2 regions of the Paenibacillus liaoningensis genome follow, and region 1 is predicted to be linked to the other one. Evidence: riboswitches for the same ligand, from Rfam matches in the RefSeq annotation. Region 1 holds a riboswitch; the other holds the start of a gene.
What was found. Region 1 has a riboswitch for cobalamin ahead of metE (5-methyltetrahydropteroyltriglutamate--homocysteine S-methyltransferase). Riboswitches for the same ligand answer to the same signal wherever they lie in the genome.
Positions count from the first base shown of each region.

Region 1 (5,257 bases):
CCCGGCAGCATAATCGGCGTCTGAGCCACATAACAGACGATGCGCCGCCACTCCTCGGGCTTCCATTCGCTGCTTGTCCGTCCTTGGAGCATAAGCTCTCCCGCATCCAGCTCACCTAGCAGCGATACGATGCACAGCAGCGTGCTTTTGCCCTGACCGGATGTGCCTAGCAGCGCAATACGCTCCCCAGCCTGCACCTGCGCTGTAATCCCTTCAAAAAGCCATTCGGGATTTTTTCTATATTTTGATACGTTATTCAATGTCAATAACGGGGCCACCTGTCTCTCTCCTTCATCCGTAACCTGCATTCCACCATTATACTCTGCTCCCCGCCTGCTCGAAAGAGGACAGCCTGACAGCAGTTGGGAGCAGCAGCTCCGCTGTATCCGCTCTCATAGGCAATTGTGTCTTTTTCGCGACTATCCTTCGGGTATTGTGACAAGAAACAGTGGTTTTATTATTGACAACAATGGGGATCGCATGTAATGATAATGATAATTGTTATCAGTAATGAATTAAAAGATAAAGATGAGGTGTTGAGCCATGGCATTTCAGCAACCATATAGCATTTTGATTGTTGATGATGAGGAGCATATCCGCAAGCTGCTCAAGTTATTTTTGAAAAAAGAAGGCTGGATCGTCGAAGAAGCTTCGGACGGCATCAACGGCTTGTTCAAGGCGATGCAATACAATTATTCGATGATTTTGCTCGATCGTAATTTGCCGGGAATGGACGGGCTTGAATTTTGCCGCGAGCTTAAGAAGAAAAAATCGACGCCCGTCATTATGCTTTCCGCCTGTGGCGAAGAGGATGACCGGCTCGACGGCTTCCAAGCCGGCTCCGACGATTATGTCGTTAAGCCATTCAGCCCGCGCGAGCTAATGTACCGCATTAAGGCGATCATCCGCCGCACCTCGGAGTTTGCTTATCGCGCCTTGCAGCGCAAGCAGACGCCCGATCTCACGCTGCCAGGACTCGTCTTCGATTATGATTCGCGGCAAGTCATTGCCGGAAACAGCAAGGTGAAGCTGACGTTCCGCGAATATGAGCTGCTGCGCTTTATGGCAGCCAACATCAATCAGCCCATTTCCCGCGAGGATTTAATGCGGCGAATTTGGGGCTATCAATCGCTCGGCGATTACCGGACGATCGATACGCATGTGAAGCGGATCAGAGAGAAGCTGAACCGCGTCCACCCCGAATCTGCCTCCTTGATTCAGACGGTATGGGGCATTGGCTATTGCCTGATGAATCCTGCGGCAGAGACCATTTAAGCGGGCGGCTGAAGCAGGCAGGCAAAAACATCCCCTCCTAATGGCATGCTTTTGCCTGCCTGTTGTGGCACGCCGCTCCCCGGCTTTGACCCTCCCCGCTTCCAAGTAAAGCAAAAGCTCCGCTTGCGCCAATCAGCGCAAGCGGAGCTTTTTTAATAACCATGCTTATTACAATTACTTAGCCAACTGCTCCCGTACTTGCTCAGTCGCTTGGATCATGTTGCGCAGCGATGCCACAGTCTCATCTACACCACGCGTTTTAAGTCCGCAGTCCGGGTTAATCCAGAATAATTCTGGCTCAAGCACGTTCAGAGCGCGTTTGATCATCGATGTCATTTCCTCTACCTCCGGCACGCGAGGGCTGTGAATATCGTATACGCCTAGGCCAATACCCAGCTCATACGTGTGCTCCTCGAAGCTGTGAATCAGCTCGCCATGGCTGCGGGACGTTTCGATGGAAATAACGTCGGCATCCAGCGCGCGAATGGAATCAATGATGTCATGGAACTCGCAATAGCACATATGCGTGTGAATTTGCGTCGTATCCTTAACGTCAGAAGTGGACAAGCGGAAGGCAAGCACAGCCCAGTTCAAATAGTGCTCCCAATCTTCACGTTTTAGCGGCAAGCCTTCACGAAGGGCAGGCTCATCCACCTGAATCATTTCAATGCCCGCTTCCTCCAGCGCCTTCACTTCTTCTGCCAAGGCAAGCGCGATTTGGTAAGCAACCTGCTCACGAGTCAAGTCGCTGCGAACGAACGACCAGTTCAAAATCGTAATCGGGCCCGTCAGCATGCCTTTCACCGGTTTAGAAGTCAGCGACTGCGCATAAACGGTTTCTTCGACAGTCATCGGCTTGCTGAACTGCACATCGCCGTAAATGACTGGCGGTTTTACGCAGCGCGAGCCATAGGATTGCACCCAGCCATTTTTCGTGAAAGCAAAGCCTTCCAGCTTCTCTCCGAAAAACTCAACCATATCCGTACGCTCAAACTCTCCATGAACGAGAACATCAAGGCCGATCTCTTCCTGCAGCTTGATCCAATGCTGAATTTGCTCCTTAATGAATACGCGGTATTGCTCCTCGCCCAAATCACCACGACGCCATTGCCGTCTCGCTTGGCGAACTTCCGCCGTTTGTGGGAAGCTGCCGATTGTCGTTGTCGGCAGGAATGGCAGCTGCCAGCGTTCCTTCTGGCTCACTTGGCGCTCTGCAAATACCGCTTTGCGCTCCGATGGCTGCGCATCAATGCTCGCTACAGCGGCATGGACGCTCGCACGGCCACGGGACGGCGATGCGGCAAGTGCAGCCAAAGCTGCTGCATTGCGATCAAACGCCTCTTTTACCGCTGCTTCTCCTTCATTCAGCGCAGTTGCCAGAACGGCAATTTCCTCCAGCTTCTCATTGGCATACGCCAGTGCGCCTGCAAGCTCTGCCGGCAGTGCCGTTTCAAGAGCCGCTGACACAGGTACATGCAGCAGGCTGCAAGAGGAGCTTACAATCAGTCGGTCGTTTGGCACGACTTTAGCAATACGGGCAAGCAGCGCTTTGCGCTCCTGAAGATCCGCCCGCCAAATATTGCGGCCGTCAATAACGCCTGCACCCAGCACTTTGTCCTGTGGGAAGCCGATTGACTCCAGCTGCTGCAGGTTCTTTTCAGCGCCAGCTGTGAAGTCCAGACCTAAGCCCTGTACAGGCAAAGCCGCGATTGCAGCATAATGCTGAACCGATTCAAAATACGTTTGCAGCAGCAAATTGAGCTTAGGTGCCGCTTCATGAAGCTGGGCATAAATGCTTTGCACAAGCGCCAAATCTGCTTCGGAAACGTCTGTTACAAGCGAAGGCTCATCCATTTGCACCCATTGTACGCCTTCTTGCTCCAACTCGCGCAGCACCTGTGCATACAGCGGAACATACTGAGCAGCAACTGTAGCAAGCTCAGAAGCGGCATAGCCTTTAGACAGCTTGAGGAATGTATAAGGTCCAACAATGACTGGTTTGCCTTCGATGCCCAGCTTTTCCTTTGCTTCGCGGTAAGCGATCAACGGACGGTTCTCGGTCAGCGCCGGCGTAATGCCTTTCAGCTCAGGAACGATGTAGTGATAGTTCGTATTGAACCATTTCGTCATCTCGGATGCCGAAGCGGTTTTGTTGCCTCGCGCCATTGCATAATAGGTCATTACCGATACGGGGCCGCCTGTATAGCCAAAGCGCTCAGGCACAACGCCAAACATCGCAGCTGTATCAAGGATATGGTCATAATACGAAAAATCATTTACCGGAATGAGATCAATGCCGCCCTGTTTTTGCAATTGGAGATGGTTTAGACGAATCGTCTCCAGCTGCTTCAAGAAAGCCGCTTCCGCAAGCTTGCCGCTCCAGAACGCCTCCAGAGCTTTTTTCCATTCTCTGTTTTCACCGATACGCGGATATCCCAAACTGCTGCTTTTTACTTGACTCATTGTTATTGCCTCCTGTTTTTCATTATTCATCCTTGTGGATGGATGTTATAATCCTTTGTTATTTCATCAACAAACTCAGATATATACTTATGGCAGTGCGAGCGAATTTCTTCGCGGCGGCCTTTCCCTATACATCCAATTTGCTGCCAGCCAGAAACTGCAAAAAGGGACGTCCTACCCTGTACAGAAATGTGGGTAAAGACGCCCCTCGTTTCAACAAACGATGGCTGCCATCTTTAACACCTCCCTATCTCCCGTAGGTACTGCAGTGTATAGAATAAGGCAGGTCTCCTGGCTCCAGCATCATCATCGCTGCGCTCGCCTTCCCGGCATCATGCCAGTGGCTTTATTGCGCAAAACTCCGCTGTTACAGTGGCGGGACCGCGCCGGTATTGCACCGGACTTCCCTTTTAAGCTCAAGACGTTACGCAAGAGCACCCTATTCCTCGCTATTTAGTTGGTCGATCTTTATTTATACAAGGTGAAACGGAGAAATATAGAGATAGGATGGAAAAATCATATCCTTTCCTATATTTCAAGCAACATGTATAAATATACGAATTTTTGCGTTTTTATACAACAAAAGATTTTACAGCCGCTTTAAATTGCGCGAGCGTACGCGGCGCCTGCTGTTCTCCTCGCAGCTCAGGCGGCAGTGCCTCCCAAGCTTCCAGCACCATTGGCAGCGTGAGTCCAAGGCTTCTGAGACGCTCGCCTTCGCGAAATACCGTCTCCGGCGTACCCTCCAATATACAGCGGCCCTCATTCATGATGAAAATCCAATCCGCCCAAGCATAGGCCATATTCATGTCATGCGTCGCCATAACCGGCGTTATGCCGCTGGCATGAATGCGGTCCAGCTCAGCCATCAGCCGCTGCTCCGATATCGGATCGAGATAAGCAGCCGGCTCATCAAGCAGCACTAACTCCGGCTCCAGGGCCAGTACGCCGGCAAGAGCGACTCGCTTCTTTTGCCCAAGGCTGAGATGATGCAGCGGCTTATGCGCCAGTTCCTGCAAGTTCAGCTGCTGAACGATGCGCGCCGTACGTCTGTCAATTTCCACTTCTTGAAGCCCCGCATTGCGCAGCCCATAGGAAATATCCTCATAAGCGGTATTCAAAATGAGCTGATGCTCCGGGTCCTGAAAAACAAGGCCGACGCGCCGTCTCAAGCTGGCAAGCTCTCTGGGCTTGTAAGAAAGCGGCTCGCCGCGCCAGCTGACAAAACCGGATTGCGGACGATTAATGCCAATAAGCTGCAAGAAGAGCGTCGACTTGCCCGAGCCATTATGCCCGCACAGCGCTATCTTCTTGTTCGCCGGAATACGCAGCTCTAGCCCGTTTAAAGCGGTCTTGTCCGTTCCGGGATAAGCATAGCTCACTTGGTTCATTTCCATAATGGTTGATGCCCGATCGTTATCCGCCAGCTTATTCACCTCCATACCGAAGCCATAGCTCTGCTGCCAGCAAAATCGTTAAGCCGAGCCCCGCTTCCGCCCAATATCGGAGGCGAACCGTC
Region 1 is NZ_JCAALU010000005.1:98,878-104,134, reverse strand. Features, by position in the region: gene AC6B99_RS08320 (ABC transporter ATP-binding protein) at 1-266, opposite strand, end outside; gene AC6B99_RS08315 (response regulator transcription factor) at 544-1,275, shown strand; gene metE (5-methyltetrahydropteroyltriglutamate--homocysteine S-methyltransferase) at 1,450-3,738, opposite strand; cobalamin riboswitch at 4,003-4,195, opposite strand; gene AC6B99_RS08305 (energy-coupling factor ABC transporter ATP-binding protein) at 4,311-5,180, opposite strand; gene cbiQ (cobalt ECF transporter T component CbiQ) at 5,167-5,257, opposite strand, start outside.

Region 2 (5,257 bases), on a different contig from region 1:
CTATGGCGGAATGGTATCGCCGGCAGAAACGCAAGGCTACGGCTATGGTGGAGCCGTATCGCCAGCAAACACACAAGGCTACGGTTATGGCGGAATGGTGTCGCCAATCGGCAACAACTGCAACGGCTATCCCGTCTCAGCATTTCCTCCGTTCCCGCCTTACGGATATTATCCTATGCAAACCGCAGGAGTTGAGTCACAAAAGCCATGCAATTGCGGCTGCAAGGATAAGCGCGAAGAGGATGAGCAAGTAAAAGAAACAACGACAATCAATGTGAAAAACGGCAAAAACAATGCGCAGCGCAAATCCAATAAAAAAGCGGTAATTCGCACCGTTGCCCCTCGTTCTAGAACGAGCAAGCAAAACAGCAGCCCTTGGATTAGCCGCTAGTTTTTAAATTAATAAGTTAATAGCAAAGCACCTTTTCTTCATAACGGAGAAGAGGTGCTCTCTGATTTGTTAATAAATCTAACCATCCTTCAACTGATCTACAATCTCCTGCAGCAAAATCTTTTCCGTCTCCTTCAATTTTTGCAGCTGCTCCATTTGCTTGTACAACGTATCCGAGCTTCGAGTAAGCCAATATTTTAAGATGGAATTTCTTACAGCCAGCGCAGCAGCCTCCAGATTTTTCCATCTGCTTAAAATTTGATTATCATCAATCAAATGATGGTTATTAATCATGTAGTTTAATCGCATGGTCATGCATTTCTTATGGTCGTAAAGCAGGTGGAACGATCTAATATCAAATACTACCTCTTCTTGAGCCAAATATTTTAAATACTCGGAGGCCTTGTCGTAAACATTAATACCGAAGGTTAGCCCGGGTGTGCCTAAAGCTTGGTTATAATGTTCATCCGTATGTGCCTTAGACAAGAGGTAGGCATTCATCGTATTTTTCACATAGGTTAGAGAAAAAGTATAATCGGTATTTTCGAGCGGCTTCAATAAATAAAGATGGTCTTTAAAATCATGGGCATCGATTTCTAATATATGAAATGCTCTATGAAAAGCTTCGTAATCACAGGTGATATTCGTTGAATATTTTCCGTTGGCATTATTGTCACAAAAGTACAGCTTTTTATTTGCATCATCATACCCATTTATCATGACTTCATGTGGGGATTTTGCCGAAATTTCATACTCTTTAATATGAAAACGATCGATCATAACGATTACATAATAGCCGCCATCAATCGATGCTTTAATAAAATCAAACAGCTCGTTATTTAAAATCGTTGAGCTTTGCCTGTCTAACGCTATCCGCTGAAAATCAATAAAAGGGCAGTCATAAAACTCAACCATTTTATCTCTATAATAACCGTTGAAGAAAAAGGTATATAATTGGTTTGGATCAGGAATATCGAATAAATTAATATAATTATTCATAAACCATAATTTTTTCGAGTCCACACGCGAGATAATAGAATAAAAATCACTGTAAAACCAATATGAATCAATAATTTGCTTTTCTTCAACTGGAAGGATTTTCACCGTCACTGTGATCATTCCTTTTCTATTTGATTAGGTTATCTATTGGATTAATTTAATAAATAAGCTCATCATGCGTGAAGTAATTTCAATATAACATTACTGGAAAAAATATGAAAGTTTTATGTTGAAAACACTTTCATTTTCGAATTAAAGCCATTGACAGATTCCCGCTTCCTCCCTATGATTAAGAATGGATTACGGACAGGACGGGCTTATGAGCCTGCAAAACTTCATACTTGAATGAAAATAGGTGCGAAATGTTGGCTGGAACTTATACGTCTTCGTTCGCTTAAAAGGGAAGTTCGGTTAAAGGCCGACACGGACCCGCCACTGTAAAGGGCAGCAGCTTACACAGGCTGCGCTCCCCTCACAAATAAGCCACTGGCTGATGAGCTTCTTTTCGTCGCAAGACGAATAGCAGATGCTTACCCTAGCTGGGAAGGGAAGAGAGGGAGGCCCCAAGTCAGGAGACCTGCCTGTTTTAACATCACTGTTTGACCTACGGTGCTTAGGGAGGTGGTTGGTTATGCCCATTTATTGCAAAATGTCTAACGATTATTTGTTGCTTCATGGCGAGCAGACGCAGATAAGGTTTAGTTATTTAACATAAAAGCATTTCTGACTGCTTTTTAAGGGTCGGGGATGCTTTTTTTAAATATAGAGAAAAGATATGATTTTTCTATCCTTTCTCTATATTTCTACGCGAAACGGTAGCTTTGCCGCCACAGGACGGCTTTCGGCCGTTTACGCTTACTAGAAGGGGAGACAAAAGAAAAATGAACCACACGAAGAAGCCACTTAGCTTGTCACTTGGAATGATGATCGTTTGCTTGATGCTGGTCCTTGCAGGATGCAGCACGAATGCTGGCCAAAACGCAGAGCAGGGCACGGATGCTGCCTCGGGAAACAACGCTGCTGCCGCTAAAAAAACACTAACAATGGCGTACACTTGGAACCCTGCAGGCGTTGATCCGCATGGCGACGATAGCTGGGATGTTATGCGCTCGGGCGCAGGGGAAACGCTGATTAAATTGAATGAGCAGCTGCAGCCATCCGCTTGGCTCGCGAAGGAATGGAAGCAGGAGGATGCTAATACGTGGACGTTCAAGCTGGAAACGGGCGTAACGTTCCACAACGGCAAAAAAATGGATGCTGAAAGCGTAAAAGCATCGCTGCTGCGTTCCATTGCGAACAGCCATTTGGCGAAGGATTTGCTTCTGGTTAAAGATATTGAAGTGCTTGCGCCTGACGAGCTGAAAATGATTACGACACAGCCGAACTCGGCGATCATTTCCAGCTTGGCTGATCCAAGCACGATTATTCTTGATGTTGACAGCATGAAGGAAGCGGGCAGCTACCCGGCCATGACGGGAGCTTTCAAAATCAAGCAATTTACGAAAGACGTATCGCTTGTTGTTGAGCGTTATGATGGCTATTGGGGGGAACCCGCAAAGCTTTCAGAAGTGACGATGAAGTTTGTAACCGATGGCAACACGCGTCTGATGGCGCTGCAGGCTGGTGAAGTAGATGTCGCAACGGACATTCCGATTGACAGCATTGAGCTGGTAGAGAAGGACAGCAAGCTGGAAGTGCTGTCTGCCCCATCGGTTCGTACACATATGGTATTATTTAATATGAATTCTGCTTTGTTTAAAGAAAAATCGAACCGCGAGGTTGTAGATCAAGCGATTCCGCGCGAGGCGATTATTGAATCGGTTATGCGTGGTTACGGCACGAAAGCGAAAAGCCCGTTCCCGGAAATTTTGCCATTCGGCAAAGTGGCGGAGCAAGCAGCAGGGGAAACGACGGAGCAATTGCTGACCGCTGGCGGCTGGCAGAAAAATGCGGAAGGCATGTGGGAGAAGGAAGGCAAGCCGTTCGAGGCGACGCTCCTTACGTTCCCGCACCGCCCAGAGCTGTCGGTTATGGCAGAGGTTATTCAAAATCAACTGCTTAATGAAGGAATTACCGTGAAAATACGCAAGGTTGAAAATATTGACGCTGAGCTTGCGAAGTCCGATTGGGACCTTGCGATGTACAGCATGCTGACGGCGCAGACGGGCGATCCGCAATATTTCTTGAACATTTTCTATCAAGCTGCTAGCGAATCGAATGTCAGCCATTATGAATCGAAGCCGCTTGAGACGGTAATCGATAAGCTTAACGATACGGCGGATACCGATGCGCGTTATGCGCTTGCGATACAGGCCCAAGATATTATTAATGCTGATTTGCCGCAGTCGTTTATCGTACATCCTGACAATGTATTTGGCGTGAAAAAAGGGGTAACGGGCTTCATACCGCATCCGATCGAATATTATTATGTGACGGCTGAAGTCGATATCCCTTAAGTAAAGGGTGAACTTAAGTATGCTTCGTTTTTGGCTAGAACGCGTCGCGCAAATGCTGCTCGTCATTTTTTGCGTAGCGACGCTTACCTTCATATTAATGCGGGTATCTCCAGGCGATCCGGCGAGAATTTTGCTGACCACGCATAATATCCCGGCCTCGCAGGAGGCGATTGACGCGCTCCGGGAGGAAATGGGACTGACGGATTCCTTGTGGAGTCAATATATAGGCTGGCTAGGCGATGTATTTACATGGCAGTGGGGGACATCTTATATGTCCAAGGAGCCGGTTGCCGGGGAACTGCTCAAAAGGCTGCCCGCCACACTGGAGCTTGCTTCTGCTGGCGCATTGGTCATGCTGCTGGCAACGTGCCTTATAGGCATGGTGACCGCAATCTTTTCAACAGGGCTGCTGGACCGGATAGGCCGAATCCTTGCGCTGCTGGGCGCCTCGATCCCCTCCTTTTGGCTCGGTTTTTTATTGATTTATTTTTTCTCGGTCCGGCTAGGCTGGCTGCCTTCCATGGGACGCGGGGGCTTTGCTCATCTCCTCATGCCGGCGGTTACGCTTGGCCTAGGGCTTGGCGCGGTCTATGCCCGGGTTTTGCGGACGAATATGCTGGAGATGAACAACCAGAACTTCGTCAAAGCATCGCGTGCGAGAGGCTTGTCCAAAGGAAGAATATTCATTTTTCAAGTGTTCAAGCATGCCTTTTTGCCGATCTTATCGATGCTGGGGACAAGCTTTGCTTTTATGCTGGGAGGCAATGTGATCGTTGAGACGATCTTTTCCTGGCCCGGTGTAGGCAAATATATTATTGAAGCGATAACGGCGCGGGATTATCCGGTCATTCAAGGTTATGTCGTATTCACCTCCTTCTTGTTTGTCGCAATCCATTTGGCGGTGGAAGTTTTTTATGTGCGCTTGGACCCGCGGCTGCGGGCAAGCTAGGAGGAACTCTTTTTTATGCGGACCCTTTTTCAAAAAAAGAATACAAGCTTGCTGCTTGGCATCGGCCTGTTTGCAAGTATTGTGCTGCTGGGCTTGCTGGCCCCGTGGCTCGCGCCTCATAATCCGCTTCAGGTGAATCTACCGAATCGGCTTCTGGCGCCGAGCGGCGAATATCCTTTTGGCACCGATCATTTGGGGCGCTGCATTTTATCGCGCATTTTATATGGGATTCGGACGACGGTTACGATTGCTTTTGTCATTTTGGGATTGAGCTTATGCATTAGCTTGCCGATTGGGCTGTTAACAGGCTATTTTGGCGGGCGCACCGATCATTTTTTTATGCGGCTGATGGATGGCACGCTCGCTTTTCCTGATTTTGTACTGACAATTGCCATTGTGGGCATACTCGGACCCGGGTTTGCGAATATGATCATCGCGATTGTCATCGTGAGGTGGGCCAAT
Region 2 is NZ_JCAALU010000006.1:55,224-60,480, reverse strand. Features, by position in the region: gene AC6B99_RS09840 (LysM peptidoglycan-binding domain-containing protein) at 1-391, shown strand, start outside; gene AC6B99_RS09835 (hypothetical protein) at 470-1,501, opposite strand; cobalamin riboswitch at 1,727-1,989, shown strand; gene AC6B99_RS09830 (ABC transporter substrate-binding protein) at 2,272-3,846, shown strand; gene nikB (nickel ABC transporter permease) at 3,866-4,795, shown strand; gene nikC (nickel transporter permease) at 4,811-5,257, shown strand, end outside.
Region 2: another riboswitch for cobalamin. It lies ahead of AC6B99_RS09830 (ABC transporter substrate-binding protein); the one in region 1 lies ahead of metE (5-methyltetrahydropteroyltriglutamate--homocysteine S-methyltransferase).